One region of the Mesorhizobium sp. DxT genome, then DNA from elsewhere that is predicted to be linked to it. Evidence: riboswitches for the same ligand, from Rfam matches in the RefSeq annotation. Region 1 holds a riboswitch; each other region holds the start of a gene.
What was found. A riboswitch is a leader RNA that binds a small molecule or an ion and turns the genes downstream of it on or off. The one in region 1 is predicted to bind cobalamin.
Positions count from the first base shown of each region.

Region 2: another riboswitch for cobalamin. It lies ahead of ACVJNE_RS09840 (ribonucleoside-diphosphate reductase subunit alpha); the one in region 1 lies ahead of ACVJNE_RS15380 (DUF1636 family protein).
Region 3: another riboswitch for cobalamin. It lies ahead of ACVJNE_RS05605 (TonB-dependent receptor domain-containing protein); the one in region 1 lies ahead of ACVJNE_RS15380 (DUF1636 family protein).

Region 1 is NZ_JBZFLJ010000007.1:263,061-272,831, reverse strand. It holds gene ACVJNE_RS15430 (hypothetical protein) at 1-752, shown strand, start outside; gene ACVJNE_RS15425 (hypothetical protein) at 878-1,291, opposite strand; gene ACVJNE_RS15420 (EF-hand domain-containing protein) at 1,460-2,308, shown strand; gene ACVJNE_RS15415 (glycoside hydrolase family 25 protein) at 2,378-3,397, opposite strand; gene cobD (threonine-phosphate decarboxylase CobD) at 3,504-4,547, opposite strand; gene cbiB (adenosylcobinamide-phosphate synthase CbiB) at 4,546-5,511, shown strand; gene cobO (cob(I)yrinic acid a,c-diamide adenosyltransferase) at 5,508-6,122, opposite strand; gene cobU (bifunctional adenosylcobinamide kinase/adenosylcobinamide-phosphate guanylyltransferase) at 6,122-6,640, opposite strand; gene ACVJNE_RS15390 (CbtA family protein) at 6,633-7,364, opposite strand; gene ACVJNE_RS15385 (CbtB domain-containing protein) at 7,380-7,556, opposite strand; cobalamin riboswitch at 7,588-7,784, opposite strand; cobalamin riboswitch at 7,845-8,045, shown strand; gene ACVJNE_RS15380 (DUF1636 family protein) at 8,083-8,523, shown strand; gene cobW (cobalamin biosynthesis protein CobW) at 8,520-9,557, shown strand; gene cobN (cobaltochelatase subunit CobN) at 9,562-9,771, shown strand, end outside.
Region 2 is NZ_JBZFLJ010000004.1:112,176-121,946, reverse strand. It holds gene murA (UDP-N-acetylglucosamine 1-carboxyvinyltransferase) at 1-227, opposite strand, end outside; tRNA gene ACVJNE_RS09850 (tRNA-Thr) at 761-835, shown strand; gene ACVJNE_RS09845 (ribonucleotide-diphosphate reductase subunit beta) at 852-1,967, opposite strand; gene ACVJNE_RS09840 (ribonucleoside-diphosphate reductase subunit alpha) at 2,160-5,051, opposite strand; cobalamin riboswitch at 5,156-5,366, opposite strand; gene ACVJNE_RS09835 (isochorismatase family protein) at 5,443-7,029, opposite strand; gene ACVJNE_RS09830 (N-acyl homoserine lactonase family protein) at 7,054-7,902, opposite strand; gene ACVJNE_RS09825 (amidohydrolase family protein) at 7,930-8,811, opposite strand; gene ACVJNE_RS09820 (vWA domain-containing protein) at 8,808-9,771, opposite strand, start outside.
Region 3 is NZ_JBZFLJ010000002.1:311,487-321,257, forward strand. It holds gene ACVJNE_RS05590 (ABC transporter permease) at 1-288, shown strand, start outside; gene ACVJNE_RS05595 (ABC transporter ATP-binding protein) at 305-1,090, shown strand; gene wecB (non-hydrolyzing UDP-N-acetylglucosamine 2-epimerase) at 1,121-2,245, shown strand; cobalamin riboswitch at 2,289-2,492, shown strand; gene ACVJNE_RS05605 (TonB-dependent receptor domain-containing protein) at 2,672-4,531, shown strand; gene ACVJNE_RS05610 (ABC transporter substrate-binding protein) at 4,546-5,394, shown strand; gene ACVJNE_RS05615 (FecCD family ABC transporter permease) at 5,391-6,392, shown strand; gene ACVJNE_RS05620 (ABC transporter ATP-binding protein) at 6,389-7,162, shown strand; gene ACVJNE_RS05625 (DUF6925 family protein) at 7,092-8,213, shown strand; gene ACVJNE_RS05630 (DUF2794 domain-containing protein) at 8,218-8,604, opposite strand; gene ACVJNE_RS05635 (DUF1223 domain-containing protein) at 9,024-9,771, opposite strand, start outside.

The sequences.
Region 1 (9,771 bases):
AGACGAACCGCGAGGCGCTCAGGCGGGTGCTCGCCATGCTCGTCGCCATGGTGAGGAGCGGTCCGCTTGGCGGAACGAACAGCCCCGAAACGGGCTTGTCGGGCGAACGGACGCCCGAGGCCATGGCCGGGGCTCGCCCCACTTTGCCCCGCTATCTCCACCGCGCGGTGCTTGCCCTGCTGCGCCCGGCGGAAGCGGCAGCGCGGCGGCTGGTCATCATCGTCGCGCGCGATCTCGCAGCACCGCCCTCAACGCCACGCCTTGCGAGGCGGCCCGTCGCACGCGGCGGCGCAGCCGTTGCGGAGCCTCGGCGCACACGCCCGCTCTGCCTGCCGCTCTTCGATCCGCTGCCGCGCTGGAACCGGCGTCACCGCCTTGCTGCGGCCGGCATGCCCCGCATCTCGTTTCCCGGCTTCACCCAGCCTGCGCCCATCCCGCAACCCCCGAACGACTTCGATAGGGTCGGCGCGACCCGCCTCGCCTTGCGGCTTGCAGCACTCGGCCGCGCCCTCGACGACCTGCCGCGACAGGCAACCCGTTTCGCGCGCTGGCGCGATGCCCGAGACGCGCGGCGCAGGCGTCTCGAAACCGGCGCGTCCCACCGCATCAGCCGCGTCTCCGCACTACGCCCCGGCCGCCCGCCCGGCCTGAAACCCGCCCGCCGCGACGGTTGGGCACACGAGGTCCACGCCGTGCTGGACACCGTCCACGGCCTCGCGTTCTGGGCGCTGGAGCCGGCCGACACCTCATGACGCGCGGCAGCGGCACTCGATAACCGCCGGCACGATCCCAACAGCGGCAAAACCTTGAACCGGCCGGACGCGGCAGCGGCCCGGCGACGATGAAGCGCGCCAACGCTCAAGGCGAGGCCGGGCTCCTACATCTTGCGGGCAAGGCACGGGTCGAGCATCATCCGCGTCTCGTCCACCGGCGCATAGCCGCCGCCGAAGGCCACGAAATCGCCCGGCTGCATCCCGTTGGTGGAATAGGTCACGCACAGGACCCGCACGCCGGGCGCGTCGCACATCACCAGATAGGCGAGCGTTCCATCGGTTTCGACGGCCGAAAGCACGCCGTGGATCGAGACGGTCAGCCGCCCGTCATAGGCGGGCACGCGCTCCATCCAGTAGCCGATGGTGTCGCATGTGGCCGGCTCGTCGGCGGCCGCCTCCCCCATGCGGAAGGGACCGGCCGGGTCGCAGCAATCCTGCGCCCGCGCGGCTGCGGAAGATACCGCAAGCGCCGCCGCCAGTGTCGAAGCGCGCAGGGCGCGAGCAGCCGTCATGGTCATTCGTCCCTCTCCTCAGTATCGCCATGCGGACTATCGCGGCCAGCATGGCGGAAGAATGACGCCGCCGGACGCCGATCCTTACCGCAGTTTAATGTGCCGGCCATCCCCCGGTAATGTTGGCGCACGCATCATCGCTTCGAGGGACAACGCAACGAGGAAGCCACCCCCATGAAAAAACTCATTATCATCGCGCTCGCCGCATCCGGCGCGGTCGTCGCCCAGGCCCACGCCGAGACACCCGACCAGCGCAGCGGCCGAGGCGAGTTCCGCGCCGAGATGCGGGCGCTGATCGCCGGCGACGGCATGGACGTCGCAGCCCTCGCCAACCTCATGCAAGAGCACGCCACCGCCCGCTTCGAGGCGCTGGATGCCGACGGCGACGGCATCGTCACGAAGGACGACGTGCTGGCCGCCGCCGCCGAGCGCGCACAGAGCCGCTTCGAACGCATGGGGCCGAACGAGGACGGCATCGTCAAGCACGAAGGCCGGAAGGGCTGGAGGCATCATGGCGGTCGCGGCGAACGTGCGGAGCGCGGCGAGCGCCGGCAGCCGCTCAGCGAAGAGCAGCGCGCCGAGCGCATGCAGGAGCGGACGAGCGAACGCTTCGCGCGCCTCGACACGGACGGCGACGGGATGATTTCGCCCGAGGAGTTCCAGGCTGGCGCCACGGGCCGGATGGAGCGTTTCGCCGAGCATCGCGAACGCCGGGCCGAGCGCCGCGCGGAGATGCCTGAGGAGATGCGCGAGATGCACGCGCAGTTCCGCACCATGATGCGCGAGGGCATGGATCTCGACGCCTTTTCCGGCTTTGCCCGCGATCGTGCATCCGCCCGCTTCGACGCGATGGACGCCGACGGCAATGGCGAGCTGACGGCTGGCGAGTTTACCGCCGAGGTGAGCGAACGCGCCGAGCGGGTCTTCGCCCGCATGGACCGTAACGAAGACGGAAAGGTGACGTCGGACGATCGCCCCAACCGCGCCGGCAAGCGTGGCGATGGCCCCCGCAGCAAGGACTGATCGGGATCGACAACGAAAAACCGCCCGGCACTGCCGGGCGGTTTGGGTGTTGTCAAAGGTCGGCGAGGATCAGTTTCGCGCCATCGCGGTGCCGTGGACGTTGCGCCCCAGCCAGCGATACCAGGTTGCGACGTCGCCATTGAAGACGTTGAGGTCGATCTCGCCCTTGACGCCCTTGGACAGGCCGGTGCCGGAATATTGCCAGAAGGCCCATTCGCGGCCGGGATAGCGCTTCGACGGGTGGGCCGCGACCGAGCGCAGCCAGAACGGATAGCCGTTGAACGCACCCTTGAGGTTGTCCTCATAGAAGTCGGGCGTCACGTAGATGATCGGCTTCTGGCCGTAATGACGCTCCAGCCGATCCATGAAGACCTGCATCTTTTCACGCACGAGCTGCGGCGAGAGCTTCTGCTTGCAGCGCGATTGATGGTTCCACTCAACATCGATCACCGGCGGCAGCGCGCCTGCCTCTCTCGGCACGTTGCGGATGAACCAGTCAGCCTGCGAGGAGGCCGTGCGGCACCAGTAGAAGAAGTGGTAGGCGCCGCGCTTGATCCCGGCTTCCGCCGCACCCTTCCAGTTCTTGGCAAACATCGGATCGAGATGGTCGCCACCATCGGTGGCCTTGATGAATGCGAAATTTGCGCCCTGGCTGCGCAGCCGCGCCCAGTCGATGTCGCCCTGCCAGCGCGAGACGTCGACGCCGTGCACCAGATGGTGCTGCGGCGTGATCTTGCCGAAGTCCATAGGCTTTGCGTCGCTGAAGCGCTGCGAAATCACCTTGGGGCGCGGGCCGGAGGCAGGCGGCGCTGCGGGCCTCGACTGCGGCGCCACCATTGCCACCTGCTGCATGGCCGGGGTGTCGATCCTATCCGGCTCATTCAGCGCGGCGATCGCCGCCGGAGATGCGTCAGGATAAGCTGATGCAGTGGCGCCTACGGCGGTCTGCGGTGTCACGGGGCGCACGATCGAACTGGTCGTCTCGTTCGACGGCTTGATCGATTGCAGCGCATCGATGGTCGAGCCCGTTGAGCAGCCGGCCAAGACGAGAAGTGCCGCAAACATCGCGGTAGGTCGGAAAGGACGCATGAAAACTCGCATACAAAACTGGAGTTTGCAGGCAAGGGAACGCGCCGCCCTGCCCGCCTCCAGTCACGCTTAACGAAAAATCACCAACAATCACTGAATCCGAGCTTTAACCATGTTTGGTCCGCTCGACGGCCGTTGCGAGCGCGTCGCCGAGGCGGCCGAACGCGGCCTCGTCTCCGGGCAGGCCGAAGCGCAGGGCCTGCTCGTCGAAATCGAAGCTGCGCACCAGCACGCCCTGTCGGCCCAGTGCCGCGGCAACAGCCCCCGCACCGGGCACGCGCACGAAGCGGTAGAGATCGGTGCCGCCAGAAACGGCCAACCCGTGCCGGCCAAGCAATGAATCAAGCCGGTCGGCGTCCATCCGGAGCCGTTCGCGCATTGCCTCTTGCCAGCCGGTATCGGCAAGTGCACGCAAGCCGATCTCCAGCGCCGGACCTGAAACCGCCCACGGACCGAGCCGACGCCGCAGGTCTTCTGCCAGCTCTGATGCTGCCAGTGCGAACCCGAGGCGGATACCGGCGAGACCGAAGAACTTCCCGAACGAGCGCAGAACGACGATGCCGCCCGCCTCAACCTCCGGCGCGAGGCTCTGATGGCGGGGACCGACATCCATGAACGCCTCGTCAACAACCAGCAAACCGCCTTTGGTTCGAAGGTGCGCGGCCAGTCGAAGCAAGCCGTCTCGCAGGCAGACACGCCCGTCCGGATTGTTCGGGTTGACGACGATCGCGACGTCGGCTTCGAACAAGGCATCGAAATCCCGCGCTTCAACGACGGCGTGACCGGCCAGCGCCGCCGCGCGCGCGTGTTCTGTGTAGGTAGGCGACAGCACGGCCGCGCTCCCCGGCCGCACCAGCTCGGCTACTAGTGGCAACAAGGCCTGCGTGCCGGGCGCCGCGGCGATGAACTCTGCGGACGGCGCTTCATAAGCCGCTGCCGCCACCGCCGCGAGTTCATTGGCTCGGCTTTCCTCGGGCAGACGTGCAAAGACGCTGGCGGGCAGCTCGAACAGCGGATAGGAGTGCGGGTTGATGCCGGTAGACAGGTCGAGCCAGGGTTTCGGCGCGCCTGGGTAAAGCCTTTCAGCCCGCGACAGGCTGCCGCCATGTTCCACCGTTCCGAATGATCCATCAACGCCGCTTGCCGTCATGTTCGTGCTGATCGCCTTTCTTGCCCTGCTGTTCGAAACCGCCGTCGGCTATCCCGACCGCCTGTTTCGCGCGATCGGACACCCAGTGACATGGGTCGGTCGACTGATCTCATGGATGGATACGCGCTTCAATCGCGACGCCGACTCGCCGTCCACAGCCCGCATGGCGGGCATCATAACACTGCTCTTGCTGGTTGTGCTTTCGGTCGGGACAGGACTGGTGCTGCAATGGTTTCTTGCCGGCTGGATCGGCTTCTTGCTGCTTGCAGTGCTCGCCAGCAGCCTGCTGGCCCAGCGCAGCCTTGCGGCGCATGTCGAGGCAGTTGCCGACGCACTCGAGGCCGGCGGGCTGGAGGCCGGCCGCGAAGCCGTCTCGCATATCGTTGGCCGCGACCCGCAGAGCCTCGATGAAGCCGGTGTCTCCCGTGCCGCAATCGAGAGCCTTGCGGAAAATTTCTCCGACGGCGTGGTCGCGCCGGCGTTCTGGTTGGCCCTTGCCGGGCTTCCCGGCGGAATTGCCTACAAGGCAATCAACACCGCCGACAGCATGATCGGCCACAGGACACCACGCCACCTTGCATTCGGCTGGGCCTCGGCGCGGCTCGACGATCTGGTCAACCTGCCGGCCTCGCGGCTTTGCGCAATGTTGATCTGCGCTGCAGCCGCGCTTGTGCCGGGCGCATCGCCGGCGGAAGCATGGCGCGCGGTCTGGCGCGATGCGCGATACCACAAGTCGCCCAATGCGGGCTGGCCGGAGGCTGCCATGGCGGGCGCGCTCGGCCTCGCACTGGCAGGCCCGCGCTCCTATGGCGGCGTGCTGGTCGATGACATCTTCATGGGCGAAGGCGGCCGCCGCGAAGCCAACGCTGCCGATATCCGCCGCGCCCTGCGGCTCTACCGGACAGCCGACGCGCTGCTGATCAGCCTCGCCGGCGTAGGCGCCGCAAGTGTGCTGGCTCTCTAGAATTCTATGCCCGCCTGCGCCTTCACGCCGGCGGCAAAGTGGTGCTTGACCTGCCCCATCTCGGTGACGAGGTCTGCCACCTCCACGAGTTCGGGCTTTGCGTTGCGTCCGGTGACGACGACATGCAGGTCCGGCCGGCGCGTCTTCAGGGTAGCCACGACACTGCCGAGGTCGAGGTAGTCGTAGCGCAGAGCGATGTTGAGCTCGTCTAGGATGACCAGGCCGAAACTCTCGTCGGCCATCATCTCCTGCGCCTTCGCCCATGCGCGCTCGGCCGCGGCCACGTCGCGGGCGAGATCCTGCGTTTCCCAGGTGAACCCCTCGCCCATGGCGTGCCAGACGAACATGTCTCCGAAGCGCTCGAGCGCCTGCGTCTCGCCTGTCTTCCACGCGCCCTTGATAAACTGCACGACACCGACCCGCCGTCCGTGTCCCAACATGCGCAAGGCAAGGCCAAACGCCGCGGTCGACTTGCCCTTGCCCGGCCCGGTATTGACGACCAAAAGACCCTTTTCGACCGTCTTGCCGGCGACCTCGGCGTCCTGGACGGCCTTGCGTCTCTCCATCTTGGCCTTATGGCGCTCGGCTTGCTTTTCGTCGATCTCGCGCATCACTTCACTTTCATCGGAAGGCCGGCGACCATAAAGACCACGCTATCAGCGCGCGCCGCGACCATCTGGTTGAGGCGACCCGCAGCATCGCGAAACCGGCGCGCAAGCGCGTTGTCCGGCACGATCCCGAGCCCGACCTCGTTTGCGACGACAACCCAGCGCCCATGTGGGCTGGCGAGGGCATCGGCCAGCCGCTGCGATTCGGCATCTACGTCCCGCTCGGCCAACATCACATTCGTCAGCCACAGGGTCAGGCAATCCAGAAGAACCGGACGACCCGCGGGCAACGCTTCCAGCGCGTCGACGAGGTCCAGCGGCGCATCGACGGTCTGCCATCGCGAATCCCGGCGCGCACGGTGGTGAGCGATCCGCTCCGCCATCTCGCCGTCCAGCGCCTGCGCCGTCGCGATATAGCTCCAGGGCGCCGGCTCTGCTGACAGAAGGTCCTCGGCGTGGTGGCTCTTTCCGGAGCGCGCACCGCCGAGGACGAAAGTCAGCGTACCGGTCGGGTCAGGCAAGGCTGCTTTGCGGCTCGCCGAGCCCCTGCGCGAAACGCGGCCGCAGCACGCCAACTATGGCGCCGAGAGCCAGCCAGAAGACGAGGTTGGTCACGGTCACCGCCACAACAAAGCTGTGGTGGAGATGGGCCGGGACCAGCGTATCGTGGCTCTCCGGCTGCGGAGCGCCGATGACGTGCGGCAGCACGATCAGCACGGCACCCAGGGCCGCCAGCGCCGCCGACCGCGTCAGCGCGATAAGCGCGAGTCCACCGGCCGTGGCAATGACGACACCGATCCACCATGCCTGCCGCGCGAAGAGATCGGCGGCAGGCATGCCCGGCAGTTCGGGCGGCAGGCCTAGTCCGGGTGCAAGCGTGAACACCGAGAAACCAGCGAACCCCCAGAATAGTCCCTGCCGCCAGCCGGCGATCCCGCCAACCAGTTCGGATGCAACAACCAGCAGCAGGCTGAAGCCAATGCCGGTCACAATGGCTGCAAGGGCGGTGTAGAGGGTTCGTTCCAGCCCGTCGGCGGGCATCCACGCCTCGTCGCCATGGCTGTGCCCGGCTGCACCGTGATCGTGTGATTCTTCAGCCGCAGCACCTTCTTCGCCTGCGCCTTCATAGGCTTCGGCTTGGAGAATGAGGGGAACCGTGAAGGCAACCTGCATGGCGGTCATCACGAAACCCGCGAACAGCCCGGAGAGCGCCGCGACGAACACGACGTTACGAAATATGGTCATGGCTTAACTCTCGTATCAGTGGCAGGGAAATGCCATCGAATGGCGGTAGTCGTGGCCGGCATTGTGCATCACTTCGATATGGGAAAAGCCCACGAAGCCGGTGATGAACAGGCCCAGAAAACCTGCGAGCGAGAGCTGCAAGAGGCGCGATTGAGAAGAAGCGGCACCGATAGCGCCAGATGAAGTAGCCATGATTCGTCCTTTCCCCTCCACCCGAGGGAACGTGTTGCGATAGTCAGCGGCAGGTCTCCTGGCTCGCGGGTCACAGCCCTTCCCCGCCTTCCCGAAGCGAATGCTCCAGTGGCTTTTGGGGAAAGGCTCTCCGCTTACAGTTGCGGGGGCAGCCGCGGAATCGGGCGCTGTTGGCCCTCACCGCATTCCCTCTGGTCCCTTGCGGAAACCGACGACGCTTTCACCATAGCGCAATCATCGGCTGCCGCAACCTTCAATCGAGCCGCGTTGACAGCCTTACCTCGGGCGACCTAAATGGACGCCGACGGTCCTGTCGCCGCGAGGTGACAGGCTAAGAGGGAATACGGTGCGCTTTCGGGCAAATCCGTAGCTGTCCCCGCAACTGTAGACGGATAGTTCCTGTCGAATGCCACTGAAGCGGGTGCTTCGGGAAGGCGGCAGGAGCAGCGATCCGTGAGCCAGGAGACCTGCCGTCGCAGACCCAATCCTGACCGCCCGGCGGGTGTTCCCGGGCAAGGAGCGCAATGTGACGGACATAATTTCCGGCGAGTTGAAGCCGGACCTCGATGCCTCTTCGCCAGATAGCGAGACCGCGTCCGCGGTTACCATAATCGTCTGCAGTTCCTGCCGCTATCCAGGCACGCCGGCCGAAACCTTTCCACGACCCGGATCGGCGCTGGCCGACGCCACCCGCGAGGCCGCAGCAGGCAGCACGGTCGACGTCAGGCAGGTCGCCTGCCTCGGCAACTGCAAGCGAGGCCTGAGCGCCGCCGTGCTGCGCGCCGGCTCGTGGAGCTACATCTTCGGCGAACTCGACACCGACAACGCCGCAGACCTCGTTGCGGGCGCGGAGCTCTTTGCCGGCTCATCCGATGGTTTCATGCCGTTCCGCAGTCGGCCGGAAGCGCTCAAGCGCGGCCTCATCGCCCGCGTCCCCACCGCAGCCAACCTTCAGGATCTCAAATGAACACGTCCGTCCAGCGCATCCCCTGCACCGTCGTCACCGGCTTTCTCGGCGCCGGCAAGACCACGCTCATCCGCAACCTGATAGAGAATGCCGGCGGCAGGAAACTCGCCGTCATCGTCAACGAGTTCGGCGATGTCGGCATCGATGGCGAAATCCTGCGCGGCTGCGGCGTCGAGAACTGCTCCGAGGAGGACATCGTCGAACTGGCCAATGGCTGCATATGCTGCACCGTCGCCGACGATTTCGTGCCGGCTCTGGACAAGATCCTGTCGCGCGGCACGCAGGTCGACCATATCCTGATCGAGACGTCGGGCCTCGCCCTGCCCAAGCCGCTGGTGCAGGCCTTCCAGTGGCCTGCCGTGCGCAACCGCGTGACGGTGGACAGCGTGGTTGCAGTGGTCGACGGACCCGCGCTTGCCGCGGGCGAGGTGACGGGCGACCGCGACGCGCTCGAACAGCAGCGGGCAGCGGACGAATCGATCGACCACGAAGACCCGGTAGAGGAAGTCTTCGAGGATCAGGTCGCCTGCGCAGACCTGATCGTGCTGTCCAAGAGCGACTTGCTGGACGATGCCGCCAGACGCCGGGCCGAAGCAGCGGTGGCCGAGCATCTGCCGCGCGCGGTCAAGATCGTAGCCGTCGCAAACGGCCGCATCGATGCAGGCGCCGTGCTCGGCCTCGGCCTCGCCGTCGAAAACGACATCGAGAACCGCAAGACGCACCACGATGACGAGGAAGATCACGAGCACGACGATTTCGACTCCTTCGTCATCGACCTTCCGGCGATCGCAAGCCCCGAGGAGCTTGCCCGCAAGGTGGCAAGCGCTGCTGAGGCTGAGAACGTCCTGCGCCTGAAGGGGTTCGCCCATGTCGAGGGCAAGCCCATGCGCCTTCTGGTGCAGGCGGTCGGCCCGCGCGTGTCGCATCACTACGACCGCGCCTGGGAAGCCGGCGAAGAGAAGGCGACACGGCTCGTCGTGATCGGCCTGAAGGGGCTCGACCGCGCCGCCGTGGAGCGGCTGCTGGCCGCCTGAGACGATGCACATCCTCGCGACATCTTCCGCCTCGCTGGACGACCTGATCGACCCCGTCGATCTGGCCATGCAGCCAGCGGAGATGATCGCGCTCTCCTTCTCCGACAGCGATCTTGCCGCGCTTTCACGGGCGTGGAAGGCCGCCGACGGCGCGTTGCCTTCGCTACGGCTGGCGGCCCTGCGCGACCTGCGGCATCCGATGTCCGTCGACCTC
Region 2 (9,771 bases), on a different contig from region 1:
GTCGAGTTCTGCGCCTCGCGGCGGCCGTTGACCGAGTAGTCGACACCGTGATTACCGAGGATGCGCGTGAGCTGCTCGACATCGGCCAGATGCGGCACGTTTTCGAGGCTAAGCGTCTCGTCGGTCAGGAGCGATGCGATCATCAGCGGGAGGGCGGCGTTCTTGGCGCCGGAGATCGGGATCGACCCGTTCAGTTCCTTGCCGCCGACTATCCTGATACGATCCATGCGTGGTCCCCTCGCCGGCCTGCCGGCATGATTGCGTCCAATGGTCCGAGGCCGGCCCGTCTAGCGCGGCGGGCGGTCTGATTCAACAGGATCGTGGGGGAAGCAATTGCGAAGCGGCACCCGGCAAGCCGGCTCATTCGCTGTCGTCCCCTTCCCCCTTCAACAATCCTTCGGGGCGCGAATCGGCCCCGCCTTCCCGTCTCGATCGCGCCTGCGCCTTTCGCCTTTGAAGATTGGCTCGCAGCTTCTGGGCCAGCCGCGCGGCCTTCCTGTCCTGCTCTTCGGTCTGTTTAGACCCGGAATTGGTCGGTGAGGGCACGCGTGGCGGGTTCAATCGGGAATACCCCGGCTAAAAGCAAATTGTGTTCATCTGGCGGCGCAGCCTACAGCACAGGCGCGCCCGCGCTCAAGCCGCCCGATTTGCAGGATCGGTCGCCGGTGCGGCACCCAATGGGAAACGCACTCAAGAATGAACCGATCCACGCTTGCGCTTAGCCGACGCTTGTGGCAGAAGTCCGCCGCATTCAAGGCCTGCTGCGGTAGCTCAGTGGTAGAGCACTCCCTTGGTAAGGGAGAGGTCGAGAGTTCAATCCTCTCTCGCAGCACCAGCTTTCTTCCTGCACCTCAATCCCAATTCAACGCGCCGCCGTTCTGGTATTCGATCACGCGCGTTTCAAAGAAGTTCTTTTCCTTCTTCAGATCCATAGCCTCCGACATCCACGGGAACGGGTTTTCGGTCTCCTCGAAAACCGGAGCGAGGCCGAGCTGCGCGCAGCGCCGGTTGGCGATGAAATGCATGTACTGTTCGCACAACGCCGCATTCAGACCGAGGAAGCCGCGCGGCATGGTATCGCGACCGTAGGCAGCCTCCAGCCTGGCTGCATCGGCGATCATGCCGCGCACCTCGTCCTGGAACGCCTTCGACCACAGATGCGAGTTCTCCAGCTTGATCTGGTTGATGACGTCGATGCCGAAATTCAGGTGTATCGATTCGTCGCGCAGGATGTACTGGTACTGCTCGGCGATGCCGACCATCTTGTTGCGCCGGCCAAGCGACAGGATCTGCGCGAAGCCGGTGTAGAACCACATGCCCTCGAAAATGACGTAGAAGGCGACGAGATCGCGCAGGAAGGCGGTATCGCTCTCTGGGGTGCCGGTCCGGAAATCAGGATTGTCGAGGTTCTGTGTGTGCTTCAGCGCCCACGCCGCCTTGTCGGTGATCGACGGCACCTCGCGGTACATATTGAAGAGTTCGCCTTCGTCGAGGGAAAGACTTTCCACGATGTACTGGAAGGTATGCGTATGGATCGCCTCCTCGAACGCCTGGCGCAGCAGGTACTGCCGGCATTCGGGGTTCGTCAGATGCCGGTAGATCGCCAGCACGATGTTGTTGGCAACCAGCGATTCGGATGCGGCGAAGAAGCCGAGATTGCGCTTGATCATGCGCCGCTCGTCATCCGTCAGCCCGTCCTTCGACTTCCACAGCGCGATGTCGGCCTGCATGGACACCTCGGTCGGCATCCAGTGGTTGTTGCAGCCGGACAGATATTTCTCCCACGCCCAGCGATATTTTAGCGGCAATAGCTGGTTCACGTCAGCGCGGGCGTTGATCATGCGCTTGTCATCGACAGATACGCGCGCGCCGCCGCGTTCGATCTCGCCGAGGCCGGTGGCATCGGCAGCGGGTGCGCCGAGCGGCGGGGCGGACGGGGTAGCTTTCGGTTCTGACCAGTCGAGCATTTTTTGCTGTTCTCCTTGAATTCCTTGAGAGGTCGGCGCCGCCCCTCACCTGCCTGCCGGCATCTTCTCCCCGCAAACAGGGAGAGAAGAGCAGTTTCAGCGTTGCGGCCAACCTCCTTCTCCCCGTTTACGGGGAGAAGGTCCCGGCAGGGGGATGAGGGGCGGCGCGAAGCTGCGCGATTGCCTTTCCGCCTACTGGCAAGCCTCGCAGTCGGGATCGTCGATGGCGCAGGCCTTGCCCCATGCGGCGTCAGGGTCGATCGCGATCGGCGCAGCGGCGGGCACCGCCGCAACCGTCGCAGACACCGCGTTCAGCTTGCCGTCGGTTCCTTTCAGCGTCGACTTCTCGACATGGGTGGCCGAGCGCGAGCGCAGGTAGTAGGTGGTCTTGAGGCCCTTCTTCCAAGCGAAACGATAGAGCTCGTCGAGCTTCCGCCCGCTCGGATTGGCGATGTAGAGATTAAGCGATTGGGCCTGATCGATCCATTTCTGGCGACGTGATGCGGCCTCGATCAGCCATGTGGAATCGATCTCGAACGCGGTTGCGTAGATCGCCTTGAGATCGTCCGGTATGCGGTCGATCTGACCAAGCGAACCATCGAAATATTTGAGGTCCGACACCATCACCTCGTCCCACAGGCCACGCTGTTTCAGGTCGTGCACGAGCTGCGCGTTCACCACCGTGAAGTCGCCGCTCATGTTCGATTTCACGAACAGGTTCTGGTAGGCCGGCTCGATCGACTGCGAAACGCCGCAGATGTTGGAAATCGTCGCCGTCGGCGCGATCGCCATCGTGTTGGAGTTGCGCATGCCGGTCTTCCTGACGCGCTTGCGCAATGCGTCCCAATCCAGCGTCGAACCGCTGTCCATCTCGACGCCCGGTCGCGCCTCCTCCAGCAGCCGGATCGAATCGAGCGGCAGGATGCCCTTCGACCACAGCGAGCCTTCGAAGCTTGCATAGCGGCCGCGCTCGGCGGCAAGATCGACCGACGCAGAGATTGCGTGATAGCTGATTGCCTCCATCGAAAGATCAGCAAATTCGATCGCCTCGTCCGAAGCGTAGGCGAGGCGCAGCTTCTGCAACGCATCCTGGAAGCCCATCAGGCCGAGGCCTACCGGGCGATGGCGTAGGTTGGACGCGCGCGCTTCGGGGATGGTGTAGAAATTGATGTCGATGACGTTGTCGAGCATGCGCATGGCAGTGCCGACAGTCATCGCAAGGTGCGCGAGGTCGAGACCCTGCTCGCCGATGTGATTGAGCAGATTAACCGAACCGAGATTGCACACGGCAACCTCGTCCTTCGAGGTGTTCAGGGTGATTTCCGTGCACAGGTTCGACGAATGCACAACGCCGACGTGGCCCTGCGGCGAGCGGATGTTGCACGGGTCCTTGAAGGTGACCCATGGGTGCCCGGTCTCGAAAAGCATGGTCAGCATCTTGCGCCACAGGTCGAGCGCGCGGACCTTGCGGAACACCTTCAGCCCCCCGGAAGCCGCCTTCGCCTCGTAGGCCTCGTAAGCCTTGCGGAACGATTGGCCGTAGAGATCGTGCAGGTCCGGCGTCTCATCGGGCGAGAACAGCGTCCATTCCGTGTCGGCCTCCACGCGCTCCATGAAGAGGTCCGGCACCCAGTTGGCCGTGTTCATGTCATGCGTGCGGCGGCGGTCGTCGCCGGTGTTTTTCCTGAGGTCGAGGAATTCCTCGATGTCGACATGCCAGGTCTCGAGATAGGCGCAGACCGCGCCCTTGCGCTTGCCGCCCTGGTTGACGGCGATGGCGGTGTCGTTGGCGACCTTCAGGAACGGCACGACGCCCTGGCTCTCGCCGTTGGTGCCCTTGATGTGGGCGCCAAGGCCGCGCACCGGCGTCCAGTCGTTGCCAAGCCCGCCCGAATATTTGGCAAGCAGTGCATTGTCCTTCACGCCCTTGAAGATGGCGTCGAGGTCGTCGCCGATGGTGGTCAGGAAGCAGGAGGAAAGCTGCGGCCGCGTCGTCCCCGAATTGAATAGCGTCGGCGTGGAGGCCATGAAATCGAACGACGACAGCAGGTCATAGAACTCGATCGCCCTGCCTTCGCGATCGATCTCGCGGATCGCCAGCCCCATCGCGACGCGCATGAAGAAGGCCTGCGGCAGCTCGAAGCGCTTGCCCTTGGTATGCAGGAAATAGCGGTCGTAGAGGGTCTGGAGCCCGAGATACTGGAAGTTCAGGTCGCGCTCCGGCTTCAAAGCCGCGCCGAGACGAGCCAGATCGAAACGGCCGAGTTCCGGGTCGATCAGCTCAGCCTCGATGCCGGTCTTGATGAAATCGGGGAAATAGCTCGCATAACGGGCCGACATCTCGGCCTGCGTTGCCTGCTCGGCCCGGCCGGAAACGAAGGTCAGCGCCTCGCGCCGCAACCTGTCGAGCAGCAGGCGGGCGGAAACGAAGGCGTAATTCGGCTCCTGCTCGACCAGCGTGCGCGCGGCGAGAATCGGTGCCAGAGACAGTTCGTCGAGCGTGATGCCGTCATAGAGGTTGCGCCGCGCCTCGGCAAGGATTGGCGTGGACGAGACCGCATCAAGGTCGGCACAGGCCTCTTCGACGATCTGCGCAAGGCGCGCTTCGTCGAGCGGGAGGAGCAATCCGTCTTCCGCCTTCACCTGCAGGGACGGCACGGCGCTTTCGGTCGAGGTCGCCTTCCCGGCGGCACGCTCTCGCGCCCTCTCCTCGCGGTAGAGCACATAGGCGCGCGCGACCTTGTGGTTTTCACCGCGCATCAGCGCGAGTTCCACCTGGTCCTGCACGTCCTCGATGTGGAATGTGCGCCCCTCGCCAACGCGACGGGTGAGCGCGGACACAACCTGCTCGGTCAGTTCCTCAACGACGTCGTGGACGCGTCGCGAGCCGGCCGCCGTCGAGCCCTCCACCGCCAGAAACGCCTTGGTCAGCGCTACCGTGATCTTGGTCGGGTCGAAGGGCGTGACAGCGCCGTTGCGGCGAATGACGCGGTAGCCCGGTTCGGCCGCTGGCCGGTCGGCGGTTCCGATGGAAATCGGAACCGGTGCGGTCCCGCTGGTGTGCTGAGTAGAGGTTGCCGGCATCTTGTCCCCGTAGGTTTTGGACGGGGATTTCGCGGAACGCATGCCGGGGCGCACGGCGGACCGCGCATCAGCAACGCGCACCATCGGGACACCCCGCCCGAGGTTCGTGTGTGTTCGTCACGGCAGGTCTCCTGGCTCGCAGGTCGCCGCTTTCGTCGGCCTTCCCGGCGCTCTCGCACCAGTGGCGTAACTCGACGCAAGCTCACTGCTTACAGTTGCGGGGGCAGCGCCGGCCTTGCACTACATGCGCACCGGCTTCCCTCTTAGCTCTTGAGTCCAATCCGACTCGCAAGAACCATGACGACTACATCTAGTATCTGCTACGCGGACAGTGTCAACGCGTAGCGTGAGATTTCCCGCGAGCAATGTTGCGCAGCCGGGTGAGCGGGCGCTAGCCGGCCGCTCCGAGCGCCCGCAGAACCTCATCCGTCGTGGTCACGGCGGCGACATTCTGCAACGCGTAGTCAATCGAGGCGCGATGCCAGTCGGCGTTCATGGTCGAGCAGGCATCCTCCGGCACGATCATGATGTAGCCCTTGTCGGCGCCGGTCCGCGCCGTGTGCTCGATGGACATGTTGGTCCACGCGCCGGTCTCGATGATGGTATCCCGGCCCTCGGCCTTGAGCACGGTTTCCAGGCTAGTGCCTTCCCAGGCGCTCATGCGGTTCTTGGAGACGACATGGTCGCCCGCCTGCGCTTCCAGCCCCGGCACGGGCTGGGCGCCCCAACTGCCTTTCACCAGCGCGTTGGCCTGCATGGTGTTCTCGAACAGCGGCGCATTGAGCGTCATGCCGCGTCCGGCATTGTCCACCTCGAACCAGACATGGATCACCGGCACGCCGACCGCGCGGCAATGTTCGGCGAGGCGGCGCGCATTCTCGATCGCGTTCTGCTCGCGGCAGTGCTGCGGCGAACCGGAATCTGCGAAGGCTCCGCCTTCCATCACCACATCGTTCTGCATGTCCTGGATGATGAGTGCGCAGCGCGACGTGTCGAGCTTGAAGCTGCCATCGCCGGCCGCAGCGACGGGCTGGCTGGCCGATGGGCCTGAGCGCGCAGCAGCACGCGGGCGCATGAAAGGTTCGATACGCGGGCCGATCTTGACGTCCACGGCATAGACCGAGGTCGACGCGCAGACAAACAGCGTGCGCCAGTCTTCCCCGCCCCAGTGCAGGTTGGCCGGGAGTTCGGGTATCGAAACCTTGCCGAGAAGCTGCCCTGCCGGATCGTAGACCCATACACCGCCCGGCGCCGTCACCCAGACATTGCCGTCCGCATCGCACTTCATGCCGTCGGGCACGCCCGGCTTCAACGTATCCTTGATGCCGGACGCGAACAGGCGGCCGCCGCCCAGCGTGCCGTCCGGCTTCACGTCGAAGACGCGAATATTGCATTGCTCGGTGTCGTTCACATAGAGCTGCGTCTCGTCGGGCGAGAAACACAGTCCATTGGGCTGGCTGAAGAGGTAGCGGTCGACCAGCAATTGTGGCTCGCCTCCGACCTGTCCGGGCGGGATGCGGAACACGCCCTGCCAGCCGAGCTGGCGTGGCCGCTCCACGCCGTAATGCGCCATGCGGCCGTACCACGGGTCGGAGAAATAGATCGCGCCGCTGGAGTGTACGCACAGATCGTTCGGACTGTTCAGCTCCCTGCCTTCGAAATGGCTGGCGAGCACATCGCGGCGGCCGTCAGGCCCGAACCGCGCTACGCTCGACGTGGCGTGCTCGCAAACCAGCAGGTTGAGGTCGGCATCATAGGTCATGCCGTTGCCCTTGTTGGCCGGCCGCATCACCTCCCGCACGCCGTCGCGGTCCCAGCGCCGGCGCACGTCGCCGGGCATGTCCGAGAACAGCAGATGGTGCTCGAGCGGATGCCAGATCGGCCCCTCGGTGAAGATGAAGCCGGACCCGATCTGCCGCACCGGCGCGTGTTCGTCGATCAGATCGCGGAAGTGCGGTCTTGCTGCGTCGTGCGCCATTGTCCCCTCCTCGTGCTGCCGAACCTAGGCCGGAAACCAGTTGCGGCGGTGCACCGTCTGGCTCACCGGGCCCGGCACCGCCATGTCGAGCCGGCCGACAATCTGGCCGTTTTCCACCTTGGCCGGCTTGTCGTGCACCGGCAGCAGGAAGCGCGAACCGTTGAGCAGTTTCTTGATCGCGGCCTTTTCCGAGCGTTTCGATCCGGCATGGTTGCCGGTGACCTGCGGCTCGTGCGCCTGGATCTGGTCGAATGGTTCGACGATCTGGTTCTGGATATCGTAGATCACATCGCCGCAGATGGTGGCGCGGCCCTCGGCGGTCTCGACATGGACGTTCATCGAGCCCTCGGTGTGGGCGTTGGCGGCCTCAAGCACGACGCCGGGGATCAGCTCCACCGGCCCAGAAAGCTCCAGGTCCTCGAAGCGCAGCGCGCCGGGCGTGTGCAGCCTTTCGACGAGATGCATGATGTCGGGCTTCGGATATTGCGGATGCATGAGCCCCGAGACCGAGCATTCCATCTCGCGGCGGTTTATCACCACCGTCGTGTTCATCGGGAAATGGTCGTCCTTGCCGGCGTGGTCGATGTGCAGATGCGTATGGCAGATGTAGCGTATGTCGCCGGGCTTCACCCCGTGCCGGGCAAGCTGGTTCTCGATCATTTGCTCATGGAACTGCAGGCCGCGCATGCCAAGCGTTTCCATGATCGCGTTGTCGCGGAATCCGGTGTCGACAACGATCGGATATTGCCCGCCGAGGATCAGAAACCCATAGGTGTAGACACGCGCCCTGATGCCGCAGTTGCGGCCGAGCACGAGGAAGCTCGATTCGAGCTCGATGTCGCCATAGTCGAGAACCTTGATTTCAAGAGCCATGGTCCCTCTCCCTCCCTTGCCTGATGCTCAAAGCCGGTAGACCCGCTTTGCCGTGTCGTAAAAGATTGCTTTCTGCCGTCCCGCGCTGAGGTCGTTCGCGGCCTTCAGGAAGGCGCGCATCAGTTCGCCGTAGCTGGTCCACAGTTTCTCGATGGGGAAATTGGAGCCGTAGAGGCAGCGTTTCGCGCCGAAGATTGCGACGGTGTCGTGCAGGATGCGCTCGATGTGCGCAGCGTCGTTCTGGTGGATGAAGGTGCCGAAGGCCGAAAGCTTCGAGACGACGTTCTCCTGCTTTGCGAGCTTGCGCATCTGCGCCTTCCACGTGGCGCGGCCGTCGTCGGAAAGGTCCTCCAGCATGCCGGCATGCTGGAGGATGAACGTTATCTTGGGGCATGCTTCCGCAAGCTCGGCCGCCCCGTCCATCTGGTCGGCGAAGACCTGCAGGTCGAAGCTCCAGTCGTAATCCTTCAGATAGGCGACGTTGCGCTGCACATTGGCGTCACGACATAGATCGGGCGTCCTGGCGAAACGGTACTGGTCGTTCTCGTGCCAGTGGAACTGCTGGCGGATGCCGCGCATCAGCGGATATTTCGCAAGCTTGTCGAGGGCGGGTCGCGCGTCCTGCACCGTCATGTCGCAATAGCCGACGATTGCATGCGGCCAGCCGGTGCGATCTGCCGTTTCCTGCACCCAAGCGACCTCGTCCTCGGCCCAGTTGGGCGCCCAGTTCGCCTGCACATAAACGGATTTCTCGACGCCGCTTCCGGCTATGTCCTCCAGATATTCCTCGATAGGGTAGTCGCGCTTGATCGCGTCATAGGCGCCGAAGATGCGCGGCTGGGTGGGCCCGAGAAGCCAGGGCAAATCCGCTTGCCGCCAGATATGATGATGCGCGTCGATGATCTTCATGCAGACAGTCTCCGTTCGAAGCCGAGCACCTCCGCGCAGACTCTGCGCGCGCTCGATCCATCGCCGAGCCGGTCGATGAATGGCAGCACCGACCTGAGCGCGCCGGTCTCGGCGGTATAGGCCGCACCGCCGGCAAGCGGGCTCAGCCACAGGATGCGCCATGCAAGCCGCGCCAGGCGTTGCATCGCATCGGTCATGGCGGTGTGGTCGCCGCGCTCCAATCCGTCGGAAAGAACGACGACCAGCGCCCCGCGCGAAAAACCGGAAAAGCGCGGCACGGCGAGGAATGCCTGCAAGGCATCGCCAAGCCGCGTGCCGCCATCCCAGTCCGCCACGAGCGTCGAGGCGAGCCCAAGCGCCTGGTCGCGGCTGCGCCGGCGGAGTGCCCGCGTGATGCGCGTAAGGCGGGTTCCGAGAGTGAAGACCTCGAGCCTGTCCGTCGCCTGCGCCAAGGCATGGGCAAAGCGCAGATAGGTGTCGGTGTTGTCCTTCATCGATCCGGACACGTCGATCAGCAGCAAGATACGCCGGCGGCGCTGCCTGCGATCGAGCGTCGGCAGATGCACGACCTCGCCATCGCGCGCGACCGCTTCGCGCAGTGCGCCGCGCATGTCGAGACGCCCGCGCCCCTTACCCGCGACAAGCCGCCGCGAGCGCCTGCGCGGCAGCTCCGATGGCGCGCGGCGGCGGAAACGGCGCAGCGCCTCAGCCTCTGAGAGCTCGGCAAAGCGGCGATTGAACAAACGCTCCGCCCCCGTCGGCGTGCCGCCCGACTCTTCGGCCTCGTCGGTTTCAGGCGGCTCCATCCCGCCGTCGCGATCGTCATAGGCCTCCAGTTCGTCCTCGTCCGGCTCGCCGGTCGCGGCCGGGAGCGATTGTCCGAGGAAGGCCAGTCGAAACAGCGCATCGAACTCGTCGCGGCGATCCGGCGACGGGCCGATTGTGGCGAGGGCTGCGCGG
Region 3 (9,771 bases), on a different contig from region 1:
GTAAGTTCCTTCCTGCCGAACATTTCGGAGGCAGTGAATTCCATTATGGGCATCATGTTCTTCGCAACCCCGCTCCTGTGGTATGCCGGTGAGCGCGGCGAGATGAGGAGCCTGATCGCGATGGTCAATCCGTTCACCCATCTGATCGCCGTGGTTCGCGAGCCTGCGCTCGGCCGCGTTCCGGAGGCGCTCTCATATATCTATGCCTGCTCCTTCACCTTGCTTGTGGTGGCCGTATCGATCTGGCTTTTCGGCGTCACGCGCAGGTGGATGATCTTCAAGGTCTGACGAAGAGTTTGCGGCGATGACACACATCCAACTGACCAAGGCTGGCGTCGACTATCCGGTAATGCGCAGCGGTCGCGACCGCGGACGCGGCGTAGGCGACCTGCTCGGCGGCACCATCTTCAAGATGGAAAGCCGCACATTCGTGCGCGCGCTGGACAACATCAATCTCGATCTGCGCGAAGGCATGCGCCTCGGTCTGATCGGCAACAACGGCTCCGGCAAAAGCACGTTGCTGCGCACGCTGGCAGGCATTCTCCCGCTTTCGCGCGGCACCCGCACCTACAGCGGCAAGATCCTCACGCTTTTCAGCACGGTCGCCGGCATCGACCTGAGATTGACCGGCCTGGAAAACGTCCAGCGACTTGCCGCTCTCCACCAGCTCGACCCGAAGCGGATCCCCGAAGTCGTCGAGGACATCGTCGATTTCACCGAGCTGGGCGACTTCTTCGATCTGCCGGTCGGCACCTATTCCGCCGGCATGCGCGCCCGCTTCGGTTTTGCGTTCATGACAGCCCTTGAGGCCGACATCCTCCTCATCGACGAGGTGATCGGCGCCGGTGACAAGCGCTTCCATTCGAAAGCGGAGCGGCGGTTGGAAACGTTCACGGCGTCCGGCGGCATAATCGTCGTTGCCTCGCACTCGACGGCCGTCCTGTCGGCGCTCTGCTCGCGGGCAATCGTCATGCGCAAGGGGAGAATCGCGTTCCGGGGGTCCGTGCCGAAGGCATCCGCCTACTTCACCAGCAGCGAGGCCGGAAGCGTCACCGGAGAGGACCCGTCGGCCGAGCAGCCCGCGGCCTGATGATGTGATCCTGAGACGGGGGAGCAGCACTTGAAGGTCGCAATCGTATTCGGAACGCGCCCGGAAGCCATCAAGATGGCGCCCGTCGTGGCGGCGTTTCGCGCCGATTCCGCGTTCGAGACCCTCGTCTGCGTAACCGGGCAGCATCGCACGATGCTGGATCAGGTGCTCGGCATCTTCGGGATCGAGCCCGATATCGATCTCGACATCATGACGCCCGGCCAGTCACTCACCGACATCACCGTGCGTGTGCTGCAGGGCATGGAAAAGGTGATCCGCGAGCACAAGCCGGACGTCGTTCTGGTCCATGGCGATACGACCACGGCCATGGCGGCGACGCTGGCGGCCTTCTACCATCAGGTGCCGGTAGGCCATGTCGAAGCGGGTCTGCGCACCCGCGACATCATGCGTCCGTGGCCGGAGGAGATGAACCGCAGCGTCATCGACGTGGTCGGACGCTGGCTCTTCGCCCCGACGCCGCAGGCGCGCCAAGCCCTGCTCGATGAACGGATTGACGGTTCGCGCATCGTCGTCACCGGCAACACGGTCATCGACGCACTGCTTATGGCCTCCGATCTGATCGAGGGCGATGCGGAGAGGCAAAACGCGATCGCCTCGAATTTCACCTATCTCGATCCGGCCAAACGTCTCTTGCTGGTCACTGGGCATCGCCGGGAAAACTTCGGCGGTGGCCTGCGCCGCATGTGCGAGGCGCTGGCGCGGCTGGCACGGCGCGGCGACGTGCAGGTCGTCTATCCGGTCCACCTGAATGAGAACGTGCAGCAGGCCGCACGGGAGACGCTGGCTGGCGTCGACGATGTCTTCCTGATCGATCCACTGGAATATCTGCCGTTTATCTACCTGATGCGTCGGTCGCACCTGATCATCACCGATTCCGGCGGCATCCAGGAGGAGGCGCCGTCGCTGGGCAAGCCGGTGCTGGTCACCCGCGACGTGACGGAACGGCCGGAAGCTGTGGCAGCCGGCACCGCGCGTTTGGTCGGAACCGATCCCGACGTCATCGTGCGCGAGGCGGAGAAGCTTCTCGATTCTCCCGATGCCTACCGGCGTGTCAGCGAAATTAGCAACCCCTACGGGGACGGCAAGGCTGCCCAGCGGATCCTCGAAGCGATCAGGGTCGGCATCACCCGTTGATCCAACCGCATCCAACTGCGTTGACGAGCGGCTTCGCACGCGATAGCACGATCTTGGAACTGGTTCCGCCGCGAGGCGGATGAAAATGGGAACGCGGTGCGGCCTTTGCGGGCCAATGCCGCGGCTGCCCCCGCAACTGTAACCGTTGAGCCAACTACCGGACATGCCACTGGCCTCGATCGGCCGGGAAGGTGGAAGGAGGCGATGACACGGGAGCCAGGAGACCTGCCTGTTCCAGTCACCCAAGCCAGGATACGGGGTGTGTCCTAGCGCGGTCGTCCGTCGCGGTGACATCGAAAGTTGCCGCATGCCGGAAACGGCCGGGGTTCGATGTGCATTCGCCCGTCATAAGCCTCACGCCTGAAACCGTCTGCGGTCTGATGAAACCGGGGCGCGTAGCGCCCTTGCCTGGAAGCGGGGACAGACATGAGACAGTGGATTTTGACGGCAAGCGCGCTCGCGCTGGCATGCGGAGCGGCACAGGCGCAGAGCGCGCTCGACACGGACAACGACACAACCGTTCTGGACACGATCGTGGTAACGACGCCGTTGCGGCGCGAGACGCCGCTGATCCGTTCGACATCGTCGGTGACGGTTGTCGACGAGGCCGAGATAACAAGCTCGGCGGCCGCCGACCTGCCCTCTCTGCTGAAGCGCTATACCGGCGTTTCAATAACCAGCTACGGTGGCCAGGGCGCTTCGTCCAACGTGCAGCTTCGCGGCATGTCCTCGACCCAGACGCTGGTGCTGGTCAATGGCGTCCGCACCGCATCGGCAACCAGCGGCACCAGCTCGCTTTTCAATATTCCTCTGTCGGCGATCGAGCGTATCGAGATCGCCAAGGGGCCTCATTCGTCGCAATACGGCGCCGATGCGATGGGCGGCGTCATCAACATCATCACCAAGCGCGGCGGTGCCTGCGGTGACGGCCGCAATTTCTGCGGCAGCGTGACGGCGGGCGTCAGCCATCCGTGGGGCGCGCAACTCTCCGCCGATCTTCGTGGCGAGGTGGACGGCCTTGAATATTCGGTCGGCGGCGGCATCCTTGGCACGCGTGGTTACGACTTCACCCTGCCGACGACCTGGGGGCACGAACCCGATGATGACGGCTTCATGCAGGGCTCGTTCAATTTCTCGCTGTCGAAGCAGTTCGACTGGGGCCGGCTCTATGCCGATGGCCTCTTAGCGCGCGGCCGCACACAATATGACGCCACCGCTCCCGGCTTCAACGAGGTCGACACCACGACTTTCGCTGGCAAGGCCGGTGCAACCTTCGACCACACAGACGACTGGTCGTCGACGGTGGAATTTTCGAGCGGCGTGGACCTGAGCACGAACTTCCGTGACGGCGTGCCGGGCGAGGACGAGTTCGACACGACCCGCTATGGCGTTCTTGCATCGACTGAGAAGAGCTTCACGACGGGCCTGGTCGACCACACGCTGCTTGGCGGCTTCGAGGTCTATCGCGAAAGCGTCGACACGTCCGTGCCGTTTGCAGTCACCGACCGCACGCTTGCAGCCGGTTTCGCCCAATATTCGCTCGACTATGGCGCGCTCACCGTCGATAGCGGCATCCGCCACGACTACAACGAGCAGTTCGGGGATGCGACCACCTACAATATCGGCGCCAGCTACGAATTCGTGCCCGGCCTCGTCGGCCGCGCGTCCTACGGCACCGGCTTCCGCGCTCCGACCTTCAACGATCTCTATTATCCCGGCTATTCCAATCCGGACCTGCGTCCGGAGAAGTCGCAGACCTACGAGGTCGGGCTAGCCTGGCAGCCCAACGCCGATACCAGCGTCGATCTCGTTTTCTACCAGACGTGGCTGCGGGACGCGATCGCGTCGGTTCCGCCGACCTACATCCCGTTCAACGTCGCGCGTGCACGCATCACCGGCTTCGAAGCATCGGTCTGGCACGCATTCGATGAGCGCTGGAGCGGCAAGGTCACGCTTGACGTGCGCGACCCGGTGAACCTCGACAATGGGCTCCACATCCCCAACCGCGATCGCTTCAAGGCGGGCGCGGAGCTTAACTTTGCCGCCACCGACAAGCTCGACCTATCGGCAAAGGTGCTCTACGTGGCCTCCAAGCACTCGAACGTGGCCAACACCACCAGGGCGCCGGACTATGTTACGGTCGATCTGTCCGCCAGCTATCGCTTCGATGAGAAGTCGACGATGAAGTTCTCGGTCGAGAACCTGTTCGACGAGACGTACGAGACGGTTGCGGGTTACCGCGCGCCGGGTCGGACGGTCAATCTGAGCCTGACCCGGCAATTCTGATCGGGAAACGCGTCGTGTCCATCGCCCGCGCCATACTTGCCGTTTCCCTGACAATTGCTGCGGGGATCTCGCCGGCGTGGGCGACCGACGCACCAAGCCGTGTCGTCTCGATGAATGTCTGCACGGATCAGCTCGCCATGCTGCTGGCCGCGGAGGGGCAGCTCCACTCCGTTTCGCACCTTGCCGGCGATCCGGGCGTGTCCGTGCTGGCCGACGAGGCCGACCGGTACGTTGTCAATCACGGGCTCGGCGAGGAAATCTTCCTGATGCAGCCGGACCTGGTGATTGCCGGCACTTTCACCACGCGGGCAACCATCGACATGTTGCGGCGCCTGGGCTTTCGGGTCGAGGAATTCGTCCCCGAAGGCACGTTCGAGGGCGTTCGGGCCAACATACGCCGCATGGGGGAATTGCTCGGTCGGCAGCAACGCGCGGACGAACTGATCGCGGAACTCGATGCCGGACTGGCCGAACTGGCAAGCGAGCCGGCCCCGCCGCTTTCCGTCGCGATCTACTCCGCCAACAGCTACACGTCCGGCGACGGCTCGCTGTCCAACGCCGTGATAGAGGCCGCAGGCCTGCAAAGCATCGCCGACCGGCTCGGCATTGTCGGCGTACAGCGCCTGCCACTCGAGCAGCTCGTGCTCGCGGACCCGGATTTGGTCGTGCTCGGCGAACGCACTTACGACCGGCCGGCCCTCGCCCACGAGAATTTCCGGCATCCCGCCTTCAGGGCGATCGCTTCACAGGACCGGCTGGTGCGCATCCCGGATCGCTACTGGATATGCGGCGCGCCCTTCACGCTCGAGGCCGCGCGACTGCTACGCGATGCGGCGAATGCCCATGCAGAGGCCGCGCGATGAGCGATCGTATGCAATATGTGGCAGTACTGGGGACGCTTGCGGTGGCAACGCTTGCGCTGTTTTTCGTGTCGCTGACCACCGGACCGGCGGATGTCGGCTTCGGCGAGAGCATCGGGGCGCTTGTCTCCGGCGACGCCGACCTGCTGACCCTGGTGATGCGTGAGATACGCCTCCCCCGTGCGCTGCTGGGGTTGATGATCGGCGCGACCCTCGGTCTGTCCGGCGCGGTACTGCAGGGCTATCTGCGCAACCCGCTTGCAGAGCCTGGCCTGCTCGGCATCAGCGCTTCGGCCTCTCTGGGTGCCGTCGTCGCCATCTACACCGGCATCTCGGTTGCCTTTCCGCTCGGCCTGCCGCTTGCAGCCCTGGCAGGCGCCGTGCTGGCCGTGCTGCTGTTGCGCGTCATGGCTGGCGAGCGCGGCGGCACGCTCACGATCATCCTCGCAGGCGTAGCGATTTCGGCCTTTGCCGGCGCGATGACATCGCTGGTGCTGAACCTGTCGCCCAACCCCTTCGCGGCCACCGAAATCATATTCTGGATGCTGGGCTCGCTCACCGACCGCTCGATGACCCATCTGTGGCTGTCGGCGCCCTTCATGCTGGCCGGCTGGGTGATGCTCGCCATGCTGGCCCGGCCGCTGGACGTTCTCACGCTGGGCTCGGACGCCGCCGCAAGCATGGGGGTCGACATGCGGCGGGTCCAGTTCCTCGCTGTGTTCGGCACGGCGGCTTCTGTCGGCGCGGCTACCGCGATCGCCGGCGCGATCGGCTTCATTGGACTTGTGGTGCCCCACGTGCTGCGGCCGCTGGTTGGTGCCGTGCCATCCCGCCTGCTGCCAGCCAGCGCACTAGGTGGAGCTACAGTGCTTCTTGCAGCAGACATACTCGTCCGCCTGATCGCGCCCGGCCGCGATCTAAAGCTCGGTGTCCTCACCGCCATTGTCGGCGCGCCGTTCTTCCTTTGGCTCGTCTGGCGCACCCGGAGGCGGATGCTGTGACGCTGCTGGCCCTTTCCAGTCTTTCGGCCGAACTCGGCGGCAAGACCGTGCTGCGCGACGTGGCACTAACGGTCAAGGAAGGCGAATTTGTCGGCCTTATCGGGCCCAACGGAGCCGGGAAGTCGACGCTGCTGCGCACCATCTTGCGCCTGACGCCGTCCGAAGGCGACATCGAGCTTGGCGGCACGCCGGCTGCCGGAATGGGTGCTTCGGAGCGCGCCAGGCTCGTCTCCTACCTGCCGCAGGAGCGCGAGATCGCCTGGCCGGTGACCGTCGAGCGTCTTGTCGGCCTCGGCCGCGCGCCCCATCTGCCGCCTTTCGCCCGTCCCGGCGCGGCGGATGAAGCGGCGGTACGTGAGGCTATGCGGCGCATGGATGTCGAAGACTTCGCAACCCGCCGCGCCACCGAGCTTTCCGGTGGCGAAAAGGCGCGCGTGCTGATCGCCCGCGCGCTGGCGCAGGAGGCGCCCTTGATGCTGGCCGACGAGCCGACAGCCGGGCTCGATCCCGCGCACCAGATCACGCTCATGCGCGTGTTTGCCGGGCTCGCCAAGGAGGGACGAAGCGTCATCGCCTGCCTGCACGATCTTGGCCTCGCCGCCCGCTGGTGTTCCAGGCTGGTGCTGCTGGCCAATGGGTCGATCGTCGCCGATGGCCCGCCGCAGGACGTTCTCACCGCCGCGCGTCTGCGCGACGTATATGGCATCCAGGCCTATCTGGGCGAAGACGGCGGCGGCCTCGTCGTCCACCCGCTCGATCTGGCCGAATGACGAGGCGAAGACCATGACGCAACTGCAGCAACTCCTTGCCGAACACCTCCGTGATTGGCGCTCCGGCTGGAGCATGGGCACGTTCGGCGCGATCGCCGAGTTCCATCACGACGAAGGGGAAAAGCCGCAGGTAGACGATACAGCCAACCTCGCCAGAGCTACATCGAGAGGCGGTGTCCGCGTTGAAGCCGGTCGTGTCAACGATATCGTGCCAGTTGCATACGAAACCCTGAGCCCGCGCGCCCATCGCTGGACGCAGGCGGTCGCATTGTGTTTGCCGGAAGACGCGGCACGCCGCACCGCCCGCACCGTTCTCACCGAGCTAGGGCCTGACACCGAAGCTGTGCGGCCGCAGGACCGCGATGGCGTGCTGTTCGACATGGGGCTTTCGCTGCCGCAATGCGATTTCTGCATCAGGACTGCCGATCCGGCGCTGCTCGAAACCTTGCGGCAGGCCGAAGGGCGCTCGCTGTTCGAACCCGGCAATCCGGCGATGCCGGCCATCCTCGCGGCCCATCCGCACCGCGTGGCGATCACCAATATCGGTCGCGTCGAGGTTTATCAGAAGATCGGCGGGCCGGACACGGGCGGCGTGTCGCCGCCCGGACCCCACACCCACCTTCTGCCGAAGCTGCTCGCCACCGGTCGCACGCACTCGGCAAACACGCCGATACCGAAAGGGTTGCTGCCACTCGGCTCGCTTCATCCCGGCAATCCCGTGATCGGCGCGATGGGCGAAGACCGCCCGTTCGACGCTGCGTTGCATGAAGCCTTCCAGCAGATGCTAGTCCGTTTCGGATCGCCGGAAGCCTTCGCCGAAAAGACACGGGTGCTGGAAGCGGTTTCACGTGCCGACGAACCGACTAGCTATGGTCTGCCGCGTACGCGCATCGGCCGCGTGGCGATGCGGCTGGCGCTACGCCAGCAGGCCCATGTCGCTGCACATGCTGCGGATGCCGCTGCGCATACCGAGATCAAGCGCTGGATTGCTGCGATCGAGCCGGCGGGCGCCAACGAGGCCGACACCGACGACGACGCGCCCGGTCATTAGGCGCTCAGGTGCCCACCAGCTTCAGCGGCTTGTCGAATACGGCAAGCACCCGGCCGAGTTCATGTCCTCGCTTGAGGATCATACCGCTCGCCGCAACCACCGAAAAGGCGCCCTGTCGTCGCGCCAGCGCCGGCGTCTTGACGATCTGGTAGAGCGGCACTTCGCTGGTGCGCCGAAAGACCGAGAACACTGCACGGTCCCGCAGATGGTCGATGGCGTAGTCGCGCCATTCGCCTGCCGCGACCATGGTGCCGTAGATTTTCAGGATCTGATCGAGCTCTCGCCGATGAAAGGTTACCGGAAGCTCATCCCGCTCGCGCCGCCTTTCGTGGAGCGGGATCAATATTGCGGAATCGTCCTTACCCTCCGCTCCGGTGCCGTGATCGGTCATGCAGTGGCCTTTCGTGACAGTTCGACGACAAGACGAAGGTCGCGCTTCCAGACCGGAAATGCAAGCCCCGTTGCCCGGCGCGGGTCACGTCAGGGTTCGATACGAAGTCGAAAAAGTTCCGTCACATTGCATCACAAAGTGCCACGGTGTGTCGTGATTGGTGATGGCTCGCCTTATTCTCGCCGCATTTTATCCAAGCTGACGCCCCATTGTGTGGCGACCATCCACTCGTTGCCTGAGACGGTTCGGTCCGGCAAGGCCCTGTAACCCCAAGCCCCCCGCCCACGGGGCAAGGTCGGATCGAACCAACTCCGGGTGAACGCCCGGACGTCGAGGGTACGACGATCCCAAAGCAAGCAATCACCGGCGCTGGTCCCAGTGCCGGTTTTTGTTTTTACGGGAACCGTCTGGCGGTGTCCTCACCAGTTTGGGGGACGGGTAACGATCGCGGCGCCCAGGATCGGGCCGGGTAGTCCACCCGACACCATCTCCTGCACGAGCACGGCGCAACCGCCGGCGCCCTTCTTGGCGACCTCGCTCATCGGCAGTTCGAACCGCGCCTTCTGGCCGTGCCACATGCCTGCCGAGTGAAAGCCCGACACGGCGTTCAGATAAGTGAAGTTGCGGCCGCGATTTTCGCCGCGGGTGATTTCCACCTCGCTCGCCGCATTGAAATAGACCAGCACGACATGTGCTTCGTCGACCGAACGCGGCAATTCGCCGGTCTCGATGATGACTGAATCGCCGCTGTAGGAGACCTTGACGTCAACGACCATGCCTTCCGCGGTACCCGCCATGCGCTCTATGGCCGCCTCGACCTTGCCGCGCTTGGCGCCATTCATCTGCTGGCGGCCGTTGACGACCGCCTGGGGCGTGTAGACTGAGCGGTTCCCGAAGGCGCGGTTGTATTCCTGCTGGCGCGCGGTGTTGTCGGCGCTGGCGAGCGTGTCGCGCCAGCCGAGATAGTCCCAGTAGTCGACGTGGTAGGCCAGAGCCACCACGTCACCGGCCAGCGCAAGGCGACTTAGCGTCTCGTCCGCTGGCGGACACGAATTGCAGCCCTGGCTTGTAAAGAGCTCCACGACAGCCTTCGGCCGCTTGACATTTTCCTGGGCGAGCGCGCCATAGGGCAATGCAAGCAGGAGCACGGCCGTCGCCAGCCTGAGA